DNA from 3 places in the Mycobacterium terrae genome. Region 3 is predicted to be linked to each of the others. Evidence: predicted binding sites of a transcription regulator. Region 3 holds the regulator's gene; each other region holds the start of a gene.
What was found. The regulator LexA, encoded in region 3, represses DNA repair genes until DNA is damaged. The targets are predictions, from matches to a motif close to CGAACANNTGTTCG.
Positions count from the first base shown of each region.

Region 1: the regulator LexA is predicted to act here: its motif matches at 2,399-2,412, upstream of cofD (2-phospho-L-lactate transferase).
Region 2: the regulator LexA is predicted to act here: its motif matches at 3,405-3,418, upstream of G6N23_RS12510 (HNH endonuclease signature motif containing protein).

Region 1 covers NZ_AP022564.1:1,069,441-1,074,447, reverse strand. Annotated here, with positions in the region: gene G6N23_RS05235 (phosphomannomutase/phosphoglucomutase) at 1-872, opposite strand, end outside; gene G6N23_RS05230 (DUF3499 domain-containing protein) at 931-1,371, opposite strand; gene G6N23_RS05225 (metallopeptidase family protein) at 1,462-1,917, shown strand; gene G6N23_RS05220 (WhiB family transcriptional regulator) at 1,945-2,301, opposite strand; gene cofD (2-phospho-L-lactate transferase) at 2,675-3,664, shown strand; gene G6N23_RS05210 (coenzyme F420-0:L-glutamate ligase) at 3,661-5,007, shown strand, end outside; gene G6N23_RS05205 (NUDIX hydrolase) at 5,007-5,007, shown strand, end outside.
Region 2 covers NZ_AP022564.1:2,594,498-2,599,504, reverse strand. Annotated here, with positions in the region: gene G6N23_RS12520 (class I adenylate-forming enzyme family protein) at 1-1,253, shown strand, start outside; gene G6N23_RS12515 (ankyrin repeat domain-containing protein) at 1,244-1,954, opposite strand; gene G6N23_RS12510 (HNH endonuclease signature motif containing protein) at 2,003-3,391, opposite strand; gene G6N23_RS12505 (type I restriction-modification system subunit M) at 3,589-5,007, shown strand, end outside.
Region 3 covers NZ_AP022564.1:1,666,015-1,671,021, forward strand. Annotated here, with positions in the region: gene G6N23_RS08120 (nuclear transport factor 2 family protein) at 1-110, opposite strand, end outside; gene G6N23_RS08125 (NAD(P)H-dependent flavin oxidoreductase) at 125-1,108, opposite strand; gene G6N23_RS08130 (helix-turn-helix transcriptional regulator) at 1,105-1,785, opposite strand; gene folE (GTP cyclohydrolase I FolE) at 1,877-2,482, shown strand; gene lexA (transcriptional repressor LexA) at 2,498-3,190, opposite strand; gene G6N23_RS08145 (LysM peptidoglycan-binding domain-containing protein) at 3,403-3,906, shown strand; gene nrdR (transcriptional regulator NrdR) at 4,051-4,515, shown strand; gene G6N23_RS08155 (peroxynitrite isomerase) at 4,552-5,007, shown strand, end outside.

The sequences.
Region 1 (5,007 bases), 600 kb from region 3:
AGGTTGTGGATCACCGACGCGCCGGGCTCGCGGGCCAGTTCGCGGGCGGCGACCAGGCCGGTCACCGCCGACGGGGACACCGGCTCACCGCGCTCGTCGACGACGAAGCACCGGTCGGCATCGCCGTCGAAGGCCAGCCCGATATCAGCGCCGCTGTCCCGGACGAAGGCCTGCAGGTCGACGAGGTTGGCCGGGTCCAACGGGTTGGCCTCGTGGTTGGGAAAGTTCCCGTCCAACTCGAAATACAACGGCAGCAGCGTGATCGCCTCGATCGAGCCGAACACCGCCGGGGCGGTGTGGCCGGCCATGCCGTTTCCGGCGTCGACGGCCACGCGCAGCGGGCGCGAGCCGCTGATGTCGACCAGGGAGTGCAGGAACGTCGCGTAGTCACTCAGCACGTCGCGATCGGTGATGTTGCCGCGCTCCCCGGACCGGCCGGCGACGGCGTCCACGCCGGCGATCAGCTCGTCGCGGATCCGGCCCAGGCCGGTGTCTGCGCCCACGGGCTTGGCGCCCGCCCGGCACAGCTTGATGCCGTTGTAGGCGGCCGGATTATGGCTGGCGGTGAACATCGCCCCCGGGCAGTCCAGCGAGCCGGACGCGAAATAGAGCTGGTCGGTCGAGGCCAGACCGATCCGGATCACGTCGAGGCCCTGGGCGACCACTCCTTCGGCGAACGCGGCCGACAGCGGTGGCGAACTCTCCCGCATGTCGTGGCCGATCACCACCTGGCTGGCGCCCTCGTCGCTCATCAGCCGGGCGAAGACGGCTCCGACCTCGGTAACCAGGGATTCATCGATCTCCGAACCGACCAGGCCACGTACGTCGTACGCCTTGATCACACGGTGGACAGCCGCAGCGGGCCGAGACATGGACAGGGCTCCTGACGAAGTGGACTCTTGACGCTCAAGCCTAGCCCGGAACCCGCGATCAGTCTGACGGGTCGGGCAACACACGCAGGTGACCCCGGCGCCGGCCGTTGCTCTTGCCGCTGGGACCCGGCGGCGCCAGCACGCCGCCGCCGGGGGCGGTGGCCGGTGCACTGCGGGCACCGGAATCCGTCGGCCCGGCCTGCGGGTACCACCCGTTGGCGGGCGCGGCTTGCCCGGTCTGGCCCTCGCGCACCGCTTCGGCGAGGGCGATCAGGTCGTCCTCCTCGGGGGAGACCCAGGGGCCGGGGTGGCGGACCAGTTCCCAGCCGCGCGGGGCGGTGATCCGGCCGGCGTGGTTGAAGCACAGATCCCACGAATGCGGCTCGGCGGCGGTCGCCAGCGGTCCGACCACGGCGGTGGAGTCCGAGTAGACGAACGTCAGCGTCGCCACCGCGTAGTGCGGACACCCTGGCCGACAGCAGCGGCGGGGAACGTTCACGCTCGTGAGGCTATCGTGGCCGCGTACTGCCGCGGCGCCGGACACGCGCAACGGGCGGGCACGCTATGCGCAACCGTTACCATCGTCTGCGTGATCGCCACGCGTCGGCATTGGCGCGGCCGCGAGCCCCGCGGGCCGCTGCTGCCGTCGACCGTGCCGGGTTGGCGCACCCGTGCCGAGCGGTTCGACATGGCGGTGCTGGAGGCCTACGAGCCCATCGAACAACGCTGGAAACAACGGCTATCGGCGCTCGACGTCGCGGTCGATGAGATTCCGCGCATCGCCGCCAGGGATCCCGACAGTGTGCAGTGGCCCCCGGAAGTGGTCGCCGACGGGCCGATTCCGCTGGCACGCTTGATTCCCGCCGGGGTCGATGTTCGGGGCAACCCGACGCGGGCGCGAATCCTGCTGTTCCGCAAGCCGATCGAGCAACGGGCGAACGACAGCACCGAACTCGGGGATTTATTGCACGAAATTCTGGTGGCCCAGGTCGCCACCTACCTGGATGTCGAACCCACCGTCATCGATCCGACGATCGACGACTAGCGCCGGGCACCGGTAACGCGAAAACTCTCAGATGATGCCGCGCTTGAGGCGGCGGCGCTCACGCTCGGACAGGCCACCCCAGATACCGAACCGCTCGTCGTGGGCCAGTGCGTATTCCAGGCACTCGGTGCGTACCGAGCACCGCGTGCAGATCTTCTTGGCCTCGCGGGTGGAGCCGCCCTTCTCCGGGAAGAACGCCTCGGGGTCGGTCTGGGCGCACAGGGCGCGGTCCTGCCATTGCTCGTTGGTGGCCGAGGCGGGATCGAACGGGTCGAATTCGTCGTAATCCTCGGGTTCGGGAACCAGACTCAGATGCGGCCGGCTCGGCGCCGACTCGGTCTGCGCTGGCGTCATTTCGGCCTGGGCATGCGGTGTCCCCCCCATTACGCCCCAAAGGTGCTCATAGGACATCCTCTGCCTCCTCACCTGGTCGCCCGATCCTGATATGTCGCCCGCAATTGCGGTGTTGTCCGTAGCAATTCGAACATGTGATCGAATCTCGGTCTGCGACACCGGAATCGGCTGGCCAACCGGGAAATGACACTGATGTGATTAGACACGGGTTAGCTGGTCCGGTCAAGCCGAATGGCCAAATTCCTTACCATCCCGTGACCGATTTCGGACGTGTCCGAGACCGGCGAGTCCCTGTCATGTAGGCCACACCGCTGTTTCGGCGTGTCTTACCGGGGCCGTTGCACGGCCGCTGGAACACACCGCCACACCGGCCGCATCCTCACCAAAGGTACTGTCGTGCGCTGTGAAGGTCACGGTTCTGGTCGGCGGGGTCGGCGGTGCCCGTTTCCTGCTCGGCGTCCAGAAGCTGCTGGGTCTGGGCCGGTTCGGGGGTGCGGATGACGGCGCCGCGCATGAACTGACCGCGGTCGTCAACGTCGGCGACGACGCGTGGATGCACGGGGTGCGGATCTGCCCGGACCTGGACACCTGCATGTACACCCTGGGCGGCGGCGTGGACCCGGAGCGCGGCTGGGGTCACCGCGACGAAACCTGGCACGCGATGGAGGAGTTGGCCCGCTACGGGGTGCAGCCGGACTGGTTCGGTCTCGGCGATCGCGACCTGGCCACTCACCTGGTCCGCACCCAGGCGCTACGCGCCGGCTATTCGCTGACGGAAGTGACCGCGGCACTGTGTGATCGCTGGCAACCGGGTGCCAGGCTGTTGCCGGTGACCAACGACAGCTGCGAAACCCATGTCGTCATCACCGATCCCGCCGACGACTCTCAGCGTGCGATCCACTTCCAGGAGTGGTGGGTGCGCTACCGGGCCGAGGTGCCCACCCACGGGTTCGGCTTCGTCGGCAGCGAGAAGGCGAGCGCGACAGCGGAAGTCGTCGAGGCCATCGCCGAAGCCGACGTGGTGCTGCTGGCCCCGTCCAATCCGGTAGTGAGCATCGGCGCCATTCTCGCCGTCCCCGGCATCCGGGCGGCCCTGCGATCGACGCCGGCCTCGATCGTCGGCTACTCACCGATCGTCGCCGGAAAGCCATTGCGCGGCATGGCCGACACCTGCCTGAGCGTGATCGGCCTGGATTCCACCTCGCAGGCGGTGGGCGCTCACTACGGGGCCCGTAGCGGGACCGGGATCCTGGACTGCTGGCTGGTGCACGAGGGCGAGCACGCGCAGGTGGACGGCGTGACGGTGCGCTCCGCCCCGCTGTTGATGACCGATCCGGCTGCGACGGCCGAGATGGTGCGCACCGGGCTGGATCTCGCGGGCGTGTCGCTATGACGGGGCGGCGCGAACACGGCAGCGCCGCCAAGGTCGAGATCCTGCCGGTCACCGGCCTGGGCGAATTCCGGCCCGGCGATGACCTGGCGGTCGCGCTGGCGCAGGCCGCACCGTGGCTGGCCGACGGCGACATCGTGGTGGTCACCAGCAAGGTGGTGTCCAAGTGCGAGGGCCGTATCGTTCCGGCGCCGCATGACGCCGAGGCGCGAGACGCACTGCGCCGCCAGCTGGTCGAGGCCGAGGCGGTGCGCGTACTGGCCCGTAAGGGCCGCACCTGGATCACCGAGAATCGGCTCGGCCTGGTGCAGGCCGCCGCGGGCGTGGACGGTTCCAACGTCGGCTCCGACGAACTCGCGCTGCTGCCGGTCGACCCCGACGGAAGTGCCGCCGCGCTGCGGACCAGCCTGGCGACCCGGCTCGGTGTCGACGTGGCGGTGCTGATCACCGACACGATGGGCCGCGCCTGGCGCAACGGACAGATCGATGTCGCGATCGGGGCATCGGGCCTGACGGTCCTCAACGGCTACGCCGGTGCCGTCGACCGGCACGGCAACGAGTTGTTCGTCACCGAAGTGGCGGTCGCCGACGAACTGGCCGCGGCTGCCGACCTGGTCAAGGGCAAGCTCACCGATGTTCCGGTAGCGGTGGTGCGCGGCGTGTCCAGCCCCGACGACGGTTCCACCGCGGCCGCACTGGTGCGCTCCGGTTCCGAGGACCTGTTCTGGCTGGGCACCGCCGAGGCCATCGAGACCGGGCGGCGCCAAGCCCAGCTGCTGCGCCGCTCGGTGCGCGTGTTCGCGGGCGAACCCGTGCCGGCAGAGACGATCACCGACGCCATATCCGAAGCCCTGACCGCCCCGGCACCGCACCACACCCGGCCGACGCGGTTCGTCTGGTTGCAGACCCCGAGTGTGCGCTCCCGGCTCCTGGACGCGATGGCCCAGCGCTGGCGTGCCGACCTGGCCGGCGACGGCAAGTCCCCCGAGGCGATCGAGGCCCGGGTGGCGCGCGGCCGGATCCTCTACGACGCACCCGAAGTCGTCATCCCGGTCATGGTTCCCGACGGGGCGCATGACTACCCCGACCCGGATCGCACCGCCGCCGAGCACACCATGTTCACCGTGGCGGTCGGCGCAGCCGTTCAGGCGCTGCTGGTGGCGCTGGCGGTGCGCGGCGTAGGCAGTTGCTGGATCGGGTCGACGATCTTCACTCCCGAGCTGGTGCGCGCCGAACTCGACCTGCCGGCGGACTGGGAGCCGTTGGGCGCCATCGCGATCGGCTACGCCATCGAGCCGCCCGAGCCCCGCCCGCCGGCCGCCGTCGACGACCTGCTGGTCCGCCGG
Region 2 (5,007 bases), 930 kb from region 3:
GAGAGGTGACCGCGATCCTGGCCGCCGCGCGGGCCAAACTGCTGATCACCGACAAGCAGCGTCAGCCGCTCGCGGACGGTCTCGAGATCGAGACGCTGGGCATCGACGAGCTGAACTCGGCCACCGAAATCGCGCCGCCGGGACCGCAACTCGGTCCGGACGACATTTTCCTGATCAACTCCACCTCCGGCACCACCGGGTTACCCAAGTGTGTCGTCCACACCCAGAACCGCTGGCATTACTTTCACCAACTGGCCGTCGCCAACGGCCAATTGAGTGCGGACGATGTCTTTCTGCCGATCATCCCGACCCCGTTCGGCTTCGGGCTCTGGACCAGCCACACCACACCGATCCACCTCGGCACCACGGCGATCCTGTTGGACCGCTTCACCGCGGCGGCGACCTGCGCTGCGATAGCACAACACCGGGTCAACGTATTATGCTGCGTCAGCACACAATTGACGATGATGATGGCCGACCCTGCCAGTCGAGAATTCGACCTGAGCTCGCTGCGGGTGGTTTTCACCGGTGGTGAGGCATTGCCCTACCGGCCGGCCGCGGAGTTCGAGGCGCTCACCGGGGCGAAAATCTTGCAGTTCTACGGCTCCAACGAGACCGGACTGCTCAGCGCAACCACTCTCGACGACCCGCTGGAGCGGCGGTTGCGCACCGGGGGGCGGGTCGTGCCGGAGATGGCGGTCCGGCTCTTCGGGGGTGAGGACGGCGACACCGATGTGACCGACACCGGCCGGGGCCAGCCCGCCTGCCGGGGGCCGGCGACCAGCCTGGGTTATCTGGGCGGGGTCGATCACGACAAGCTGTTCACCGCCGACGGCTGGATGCGCATGGGGGACATCTGCGAGATCGACGCTGACGGCTATCTGAGCGTCACCGGCCGGACGTCGGACTTCATCCTGCGGGGCGGCAAGAATATCAGCGCCGCGCAGGTCGAGGATGCCGTCATGACCCACCCGAGGGTCGCGGTCGCCGCCGCGGTAGCGATGCCCGACGAGGTGTTCGGCGAGAAGGTCTGTGTCTTCGTCGAGCTCGGCGATGCCGAACTCGTCGGCGCCGGCGCCCTGGAGTTGCCCGAACTCCTCGAGCATCTACTGACGCTCGGGGTGTCCAAGGAGCTGTGGCCCGAAGGACTCGTCGTCGTCGATGAGCTGCCGCGGTCCTCCGGCGGCAAGATCGCCAAAGGGCAGCTGCGGCAGCAGGTCCGCGACAGTTCCGGCGCTCCCGATCATTCGTAGCCCTCGTACACCTGCGAAGGTCCGTCGGGAGTGATGAGATAGCCCACCGTGGCGACGTGCACGTCGCCGACCGGGTCGAGTTCGCGGTACCCGCCGAACAGTTCGACGTCGTCGTCTTGCAGGCCCACCCGGAAGCCCCCCCAGAGATAGGGAATCGGAAACCACAGTTGTTTTCCCGGCAGCTCGTGCAGCACGTCGACCGGCGGATAGCGGAACATCTGGCGCAGGTCGACACCGCGGAACAGCTGCTGGATCAAGTCATCGATGATTCCGGCGAGTTGTGCGTTGAGCGCGGCGATCCGGTCGCGGTCCAGCGACGGTGCCGGGGGCTTGAGCACGCCCAACAACTCGGCGGGCCGCTGGTGCTCGACGGCGATGTCGTAGGCAGTGCGGCCTGCGGCGTCGGGCTGGCTGCGCAGCGCACCCCGCTCGATCAGCCACGACGCGACGTCCGGGGGCGCCCCGTGCCAGCCGGCCTGGTGCAGCACGGTCAACCAGGTCTTGCCGCCGGGCCGCCAGGCTTTGACGTCGACGACGTGGTCGCCGCGGTCGAGTTCGCGGACCACCTTGCGCCACTTCCCCCGTTTGGCCGCGTCGGCCAGATACAGCGCGGCTTGAAGTTGCCGATTGCCCAGCAGCGAGCGGTCCATCACCCCCGGCCACAGCGGCGCATTGTTGCGGATCTCGTTGTAGGTGGTCACGGTGCCATCTTCTCGCGGTCCGGGCTTGGATACCTCACCGCCCACGGCCTATGGGTCCTCATCGTCGTCGAGGAGTTCGTCCGGATGTTGGAGATGGTTGATCCGCGGCGGGCTGGTGCCGTCGGTCCAGGCCAGGCGCCCTTGCTCGGTGACGTGAGTTTGTAGGTCGCCACGGGTGGCACCGCCGTGGTCGCCTCCGCAGGCGAAGTAGAGCTCGTCGGCATTGGTGCGGCCGTCGCGCGCCCAATCGGTCGAATGGTGAACTTCGCAGTGGTAGCCGGGTGCCGGACAGTTCGGTCTGGTGCAACCGCGGTCGCGGGCGTGGCAGATGATCCGGTGATCCAGGGTGGCGATCCGCTTGCTGCGGCCCAGATACAGCGGCCGCTCGGAGTGGTTGTCGAACACCGCGAGGTAGTGGATTGAGTTGGCCGCCATCCGGATCAGATCACGCATCGGAAGGCGGCTGCCGCCACCAGTGCGCGCCGCAGTCGGCATCGGGACGTCCGGGTCGGCCATGGCGCGGGCCGCCTGGTCGAGGTCGGCGAGTTTGGTGGTGACCACGACGGTTACCGGAACGCCGCGGTGGGTGCCCATGGCACCGGATTCGATGCCGTGGCGCAGGGCCAGCTTCAGTGCGTCGTGGTCTCGTTGTCCCGATGACCTGGAATCGCGTACTTGGGTGCTCTCGGGCTGGCGGTGGCCGGGGCGAACCGCAGCGACGGCTGCTTCGAGGTAGGCGCGGGTTTCGGGATCGATGCAGCCGGACAGTCGGCTCATCCCATCGGGGCCTTGACGGCCCAGGACCAGGTTGCGCCGCCGTGCCCGGTCTTCGTCGGTGAAGTTGCCATCGGGGTTGAGGTGATCTGCGATGGCGTGCCCGATTGCGGTCACGAAGACGGCGTCCTGCTCGGCGGCGTGGCGTACCAGGGTCCGTTCGGCGGCTTCACGATCGGCCGGTGCGACTTTCGCGGGCAGTTCGTCTAGGGCTTTGGTGACCGCTTTGATGTGATCTTCACCGATCTGGCCGTCCTCGACAGCGGCGGCGACTTCGGGAAGCTCAGGCGGAGCCGGCGGCCCGGTCAGGTTGCGCCGCGGTCGGATACGGGCGGCGATGCGGAGCCGGCGCCGGACTTCCGCGCGGGTGATACGCAAGCGCGACCACAGCAGGTCTGTGATCTTGGTATCGGCAGGCAGTCGCGGGTCCTCGGGACCGTCGGCGGGGTCGGCGATCTCGCCGAAGATGCGGTAGGACAGGCCGCGATTGACCCGGTGCTGGAGTTCGAGGTGTTCGGCGACTTCGACGCGAAACGCGTTGCCGACGATGTCGGTGTCAGTGCAGCGGAGCCGGGCTTGGGCGTCGTCGATCAGCGCCAGGTCCGCGCGGATGGCCGCACGGGCCGCCGCGGCGGGAGGAAGGACCTGATCGGGTTCGGACACCCCTCCAACGTATCGAACGTTTGTGCGAATATGAGGGCTCGAGGGCTGCCTGTGGATGAACCGGACAACTGTGGATGAAGGCGGCCGGAACTGCGGCGCGCCCGCCGGCGTGGATGTCACCGGTTCCGGTCCTGTCGGTAATGCCCTATATACAGTTCTGTTCAACCTCCGACGGCCGCAGACAGGTGGGTGCAGCAGTGATAACCGGTGAGCTCAAGGGCAAGATCGACCGGGTCTGGGATGCGTTTTGGTCGGGAGGCATCTCCAACCCGCTGGAGGTCATCGAGCAGATCACCTATCTGCTGTTCATCCGCCGGCTGGATGACCTGAACACGCTCGCCGAGAAGAAGGCTCGCATCACCGGTACCAGCGACGGCATGCTGTTCGGGGCGGGCCAGCAACATCTGCGCTGGTCCAAGCTCAAGCATGAAGACCCGACGCTGATGCACAAGATCGTCGCCGACGGGGTCTTCCCGTTCTTGCGCGGCCTCGGCGGCGACGGATCGACGTACTCGGAACACATGCGCGACGCTCGGTTCACCATTCCCACTCCGCAGTTGCTGTCGCGAGTGGTGGACCTGCTCGACGACATACCGATGGATGACCGCGACACCAACGGCGACCTGTACGAATATCTGCTGTCCAAGATCGCCGCTGCCGGTGTCAACGGGCAGTTCCGTACGCCACGGCACATCATCAAGGCGATGGTCGCGATGATGGCTCCGCGGCCGGGCGACGAGATCTGCGACCCGGCCTGTGGCACAGCCGGATTCCTGGTGGCTGCCTCCGAGTACGTCCGCGATCAGCACCCCGGCGTACTGACGAATGCCGAGCAGCGGCAGCACTTCCACGCCAGCATGTTCCACGGATACGACTTCGACGCCACCATGCTGCGCATCGGTAGCATGAACATGTTGCTGCACGGAGTGGAATCACCGGACATCCGTTACCGCGACTCACTATCCGAGGGCGCCAGCGAGGATGCCGAGAAATACACGCTGATCCTCGCCAACCCGCCGTTTGCCGGTTCGCTGGACTACGAGTCGACCTCGAAAGATCTGCAGCGAATGGTCAAGACCAAGAAGACCGAGCTGCTGTTCTTGGCACTGTTTTTGAAACTCCTGAAGCCAGGTGGGCGGGCGGCCGTGATCGTTCCGGACGGTGTGCTATTCGGATCATCCAAGGCACACAAGGAACTTCGCCGGGTGCTGGTGGAGGAGCAGAAACTCGACGGGGTGGTGAAACTGCCGTCAGGGGTGTTCAAGCCGTACGCGGGAGTGTCGACGGCGATCCTGCTGTTCACCAAGACCAATTCTGGCGGTACTGACAACGTATGGTTCTACGACGTGCAGGCCGACGGGTTCTCGTTGGACGACAAGCGCAACCCGGTGGAGGCAAACGACCTGCCGGATGTGGTGGCGCGGTGGGCCGTACGAGACGGTTCCGAACGTGAGCGAGCCCGCACCGCACAGTCATTCTGCGTGCCCAAGGACGACATCGTGGCCCAGGGCTACGACCTGTCGCTTAATCGGTACAAGGAGATCGTGCACGACGAGGTCGAGCACCGGCCGCCGCTGGAGATCATCGCCGAGATCGAGAAGCTGGAGGGCGAGATC
Region 3 (5,007 bases):
GCCAGTGCCACCCGATCGGGATCCCGGGTGTTCCAGGCGTCCTCGGCGGCTTGAACCTTGCGTCGTGCGGAGTCTTCATCGAAGGGCGGGCATGGTGGAAATTCGGACATTCTGACCTCCCTCGTCACGGAGCCAACCGCGCCAGGGCCTCGGCGGCCGGGACGATGTCGTTGATGCGGTGGATGGTCTCGCCGGCGTAGAGCGCGGCCCGCTCCACGGTGGCCGGATCCATTCCGGCCAGGGGCAGCGCCGGGGTGTAGAGGGGTATCGCGGGCCGCTGCATGGCCAGTAGCGTGCCCTGGGCGCCCACCGGCAGCAGCCGACCCAGCGGCGCCGTGATCCGGTTCAGTGCGCGCACCGGCGGCGGACCGAGTTCGTTACGGGCACACCAGCGTTCGGTGAGTGCGTTCGGGATCACCCGGTGTGCCAGCGGCCAGCCCATCCCGAACAACATGGTGCGGACGGTCCGCTGCGCCTCCAGCACCTTGCGCTTGTAGGCGGGGTGCGCGCCCGACTCCTCGGTGAGCAGAAAGCGGGTCCCGGCAACCGCCCCCTCGGCTCCCGCGGCCAGCAGTGCCCGGACGTCGTGGGCGGCGGCGACCCCGCCGGCGGCCAGCACCGGTGCTCCGCCCGCGGCCTCGAGCACCTCCGGCAGCGTCACCTTCAGCGGCCGGTCGGCCACCAGGTGGCCGCCGGCCTCGACGCCCTGCGCCACCAGTCCGTCGGCGCCGGCAGCCAGCGCCCGGCGGGTCTGCTCGGCGTCACCGGCGGTGCACAGCACCGGGATTCGCGCGGCCCGCAGCGCCCCGATCCAGCGTGTGGGAGCGCCGTCATGGAAGACCACCAGGGCGGCACCGGCCGCGATGCAGGCGTCGATGTGGGCGCGGCGGACGAACGGCACCAGCAGATTGGCGGCTACCGGCCGGCCGCCGGCCAGCGTCACGGCGCGACGCAGGTCCGCGGCGAAGCGCTGTGGATCGCTCAGCCCGACGGTGCCCAGCCCGCCGGCCGCCGAGACCGCACCGGCCAATTCGGCCCCGGCCACGCCGCCGCCCATCCCGGCTTGAATGACCGGCGTGCTCAGTCCAAGCGATTCCAGCAGACTCATCGATGCCGCCCTCCGTGTCGACGTGCCCGAACGGTGACGCAGCAGCGCCGCTCGCACGGGGTCAGGGCGGCCCGTTGCGGGGATTCGCCGGTGCCCTCCAACATGCCCTGGATCAGGTTCAGGTTGAGCCCGCACACCGCCTCGGTGTATTGGCGGGCCAGCCGCTCAAACGGGCAGTTGCGCAGCTCGATGTCCCCGGCCGCGTTGACCGCCGGCTCGTAGCCGAATTCCTCGAGCGTGCTCACGAGGCCGTGCCGGACCGGGATCTCCCGGCCGGCCCGGCGGGCTGCCGCCGAGATCGCCGAGCGCACGGTGCCGGCGTCATCGGCGACCATGGCGCTGACCAGCAGGTCGGCCAGCAGACGATAGTTGCGTGGTGGCACGCTCACCGAAAGTTCGTCCCGGGTGCGCGCGTACCGTTTGGCGGGGCGCCCGGCGCCGGGCCCAGAGCGCCCGGCGGGCCGGGCGTAACTCACCGACAAGATCCCTGCCTCGGCCAGTTTGTCGAGGTGGTAGGCCGCCAGGGTACGGCTGATGCCCGCGGCGCTCGCGGCGTCCTCGCGGGCCACCGGATCGTCGCACGAGGCGATGTACTGGTAGAGCCGTTGCCGTACCGGATCGTCCAAAGAGCTCAACCCGGTCAACGGATTCCGGCCGTCGCGCGGCGGGGTGCTCATCGCCTCAATGTAACACCAAAACATATTGACAAATAGGGCCGGATGCCGCCAATCTGAACGCAACACCGAGAAGTCGATGGGGGAGATTGAGATGTCGGTAGCCGCCTACGCGGACCTGCGGGTGGTCGATCGGCCGGTCCCGAACCTGGACGCCGCCGAGCAGGCCGCCGCGGCATTTCTGCATGCGCTGGGCATCTCCACCGCCGACGAGGGACTTCAGAACACGCCGCGCCGGGTGGCGCGCGCCTATGCAGAGATGTTCACCCCGAAGCCGTTCGAGGCCACCACTTTTCCCAACGACGAGGGCTACGATGAGCTGGTGCTGGTCCGCGACATCCCGCTCCGGACGGTCTGCGAGCACCATCTGTTGCCGTTCACCGGAACCGCCTGTGTCGGTTACCTGCCCGGCGATCGCATCCTGGGCCTGTCGAAGCTGGCCCGGGTCGTCGACTACTTCGCCAGCCGGCCGCAGGTGCAGGAACGCCTCACCAAGCAGGTGGCGGATTGGCTCACCGATCACCTGCAGCCGCGTGCCGTCGGGGTGGTGATCCGCGCCGAGCACACCTGCATGACATTGCGCGGTGTTCACGCCACCGGGTCGACCACCGTGACCTCGACCCTGCTGGGCACGCTGCGAACCGATGCGCGCTCGCGGCAGGAGTTCTTCTCCCTCATCGGTATCGGCGGCACCGGGTAGCGCCCGAGCCGTCCGTCAGATCTTGCGGATGACGGTCACGACCTTGCCCAGCACGACCGCGTCGTTACCGGGAATGGGGTCGAAAACGGGGTTGTGCGGCATCAGCCAGACCTGGCCCCCGGCCCGTTTGAAGGTCTTGACGGTGGCCTCACCATCGATCATCGCGGCGACGATGTCGCCGTTGTCGGCGACGTTCTGCTGGCGCACCACCACCCAGTCGCCATCGCAGATCGCGGCGTCGACCATCGACTCACCTACGACCTTGAGCAGGAACAGCTCGCCTTCGCCCACCAGTTCGCGGGGGAGCGGGAAGATATCCTCGACCGCTTCCTCGGCCAGGATCGGCCCACCGGCCGCAATCCGACCCAGCACCGGGACGAAGGTGGGTTCGGGCAGCGCATCGGATCCGGCGAACTCGGTCCGCGGGGCCGCGTGCGAGGCCACGGTCGCATCCTCCGGGCCGCGGACGTCGACGGCGCGGGGCCGGTTGGGGTCACGACGCAGATAGCCCTTGCGCTCCAGTGTGCGCAACTGGTGGGCGACCGAGGAAGTCGAGGTCAGCCCCACGGCGTCGCCGATCTCCCGGATGCTCGGCGGATACCCGCGCTCGTTCACCGAGGCGCGGATGACGTCCAGGATGGTGCGCTGCCGTGCGGTCAGCGGGGAATCCGATGCCGGTGCCGGGGCGGTCTTGCTGCTGTCGCTCATAGAGGCGAATGTAGCCCCAATCCTGCCATTAATCAAACATGTGTTCGAGGTGTGTCGCGCGGGCGTTCGAAGTGTCACCGCCTTGTCGGTGGGGGTCGCTAATGTTTTCGACAACGAATCGATCACATGTTCGGACATCGAACATACAATCGATTAGTATTCGAACAGTCGAGCGAACAGGGTCGCCGACGCCGAGTGAGGGAGAACCGCACATGATGCTCATCGACACGATCGCGCCGACGTTCGACCAGGCCGGGGCCGACCGCTCCCGGACACGTCGCGGTCCCGGTACGTCGGGGCGCGCGTGCGCGGTGCACACCCGCCCGGCGCGGCTGGTGCGGACCCGTCCGGGCGGCGCGCCGCTTCGGCATCGGGGCAGCGCAGTGCTGATGTCGCGCACCGCGCACCGGCCGCAGCCCGTCAAGCCCATCACTCCGGCGACCACGGTCGTGCTGGCGCTGATCGCCGCGGGGATCACGGTCTGGCTCGGTCTGGTCGCCCAGTTCGGTGCGGCGAGGGCCGGCGGCGGCGCCCCCGCGGTGCCCGAGCAGCTCGGCGTGGTGCGGGTGCAGAGCGGCGAGAACCTGCAGCACCTGGCGGCCCGGGTCGCGCCCGACGCCCCGACCGCCCAGGTCGTCGACCGGATCCGCGAACTCAACAGCCTGGAATCGGTGGCCCTGGACGCCGGTCAGCCGCTGATCGCGCCGATCGGCTGACCGTCGATGTCCGGTCGGCCGCGGCCTGCGACTACTACGGCGCGCCGCCCGGCTCCGGCGCAGGTACGCTCTCAGTTGTCCCAGCGGTCCGGGTTGCCTCGGCGATTGCAGGTGTCCGGCTCGCCGCACGGCGAAGGAGCGGCCATGCATTGCCCGTTTTGTCGCCATCCAGACTCCCGGGTGGTGGACTCCCGCGAAACCGATGAAGGACAGGCCATTCGGCGCCGTCGCTCCTGCCCGGAATGCGGCCGCCGCTTCTCCACCGTGGAGACCGCGGTGCTGGCTGTGGTGAAACGCAGCGGCGTCACCGAGCCGTTCAGCCGGGAGAAGGTTATCAGCGGGGTGCGCCGGGCCTGTCAGGGCCGCGATGTCGACGATGATGCGCTCAACCTGCTGGCCCAGCAGGTGGAAGACGCGGTGCGGGCGGCGGGCTCACCGGAGATCCCCAGCCACGAGGTGGGTTTGGCGATTCTCGGGCCGCTGCGCGAACTCGACGAAGTGGCCTACCTGCGATTCGCCTCGGTGTATCGCTCATTCTCGTCGGCGGCCGACTTCGAGCGGGAGATCGAGGCGCTGCGCGAGCACCGCGAGGTGCCCAGCACCGGTTGAGGGTCGCGGCGCCGTGCTGCGCACTACGCTGGCCCCATGGCACCCGACCTGCATCCGAATCTTGTGGAGCTGGCACCGCTGTTGGGCACCTGGTCCGGCCGGGGCTCCGGGGTGTATCCCACGATCGCGTCGTTCGAATACCTCGAAGAGGTGGTGTTCTCCCACGTCGGCAAACCGTTTCTGGTGTACGGCCAGAAGACCAAGTCGGCCGCCGACGGGCTGCCGCTGCACGCCGAGTCCGGGTACCTGCGGGTGCCGCAACTCGGCCGGATCGAGTGGGTGCTGGCCCATCCGAGCGGTATCACCGAGATCGAGGTGGGCAGCTACCAGGTGACCGCCGGCGGTATCGAACTCGAGATGTCCGCGCCGACGATCGGCCTGGCACCTACGGCCAAAAAGGTGACAGCACTGCGCCGCCACTACCGCCTCGACGGCGACGAGTTGTCCTACACGCTGGACATGGGTGCGGTCGGGCAGGCGGCGCAGAACCAT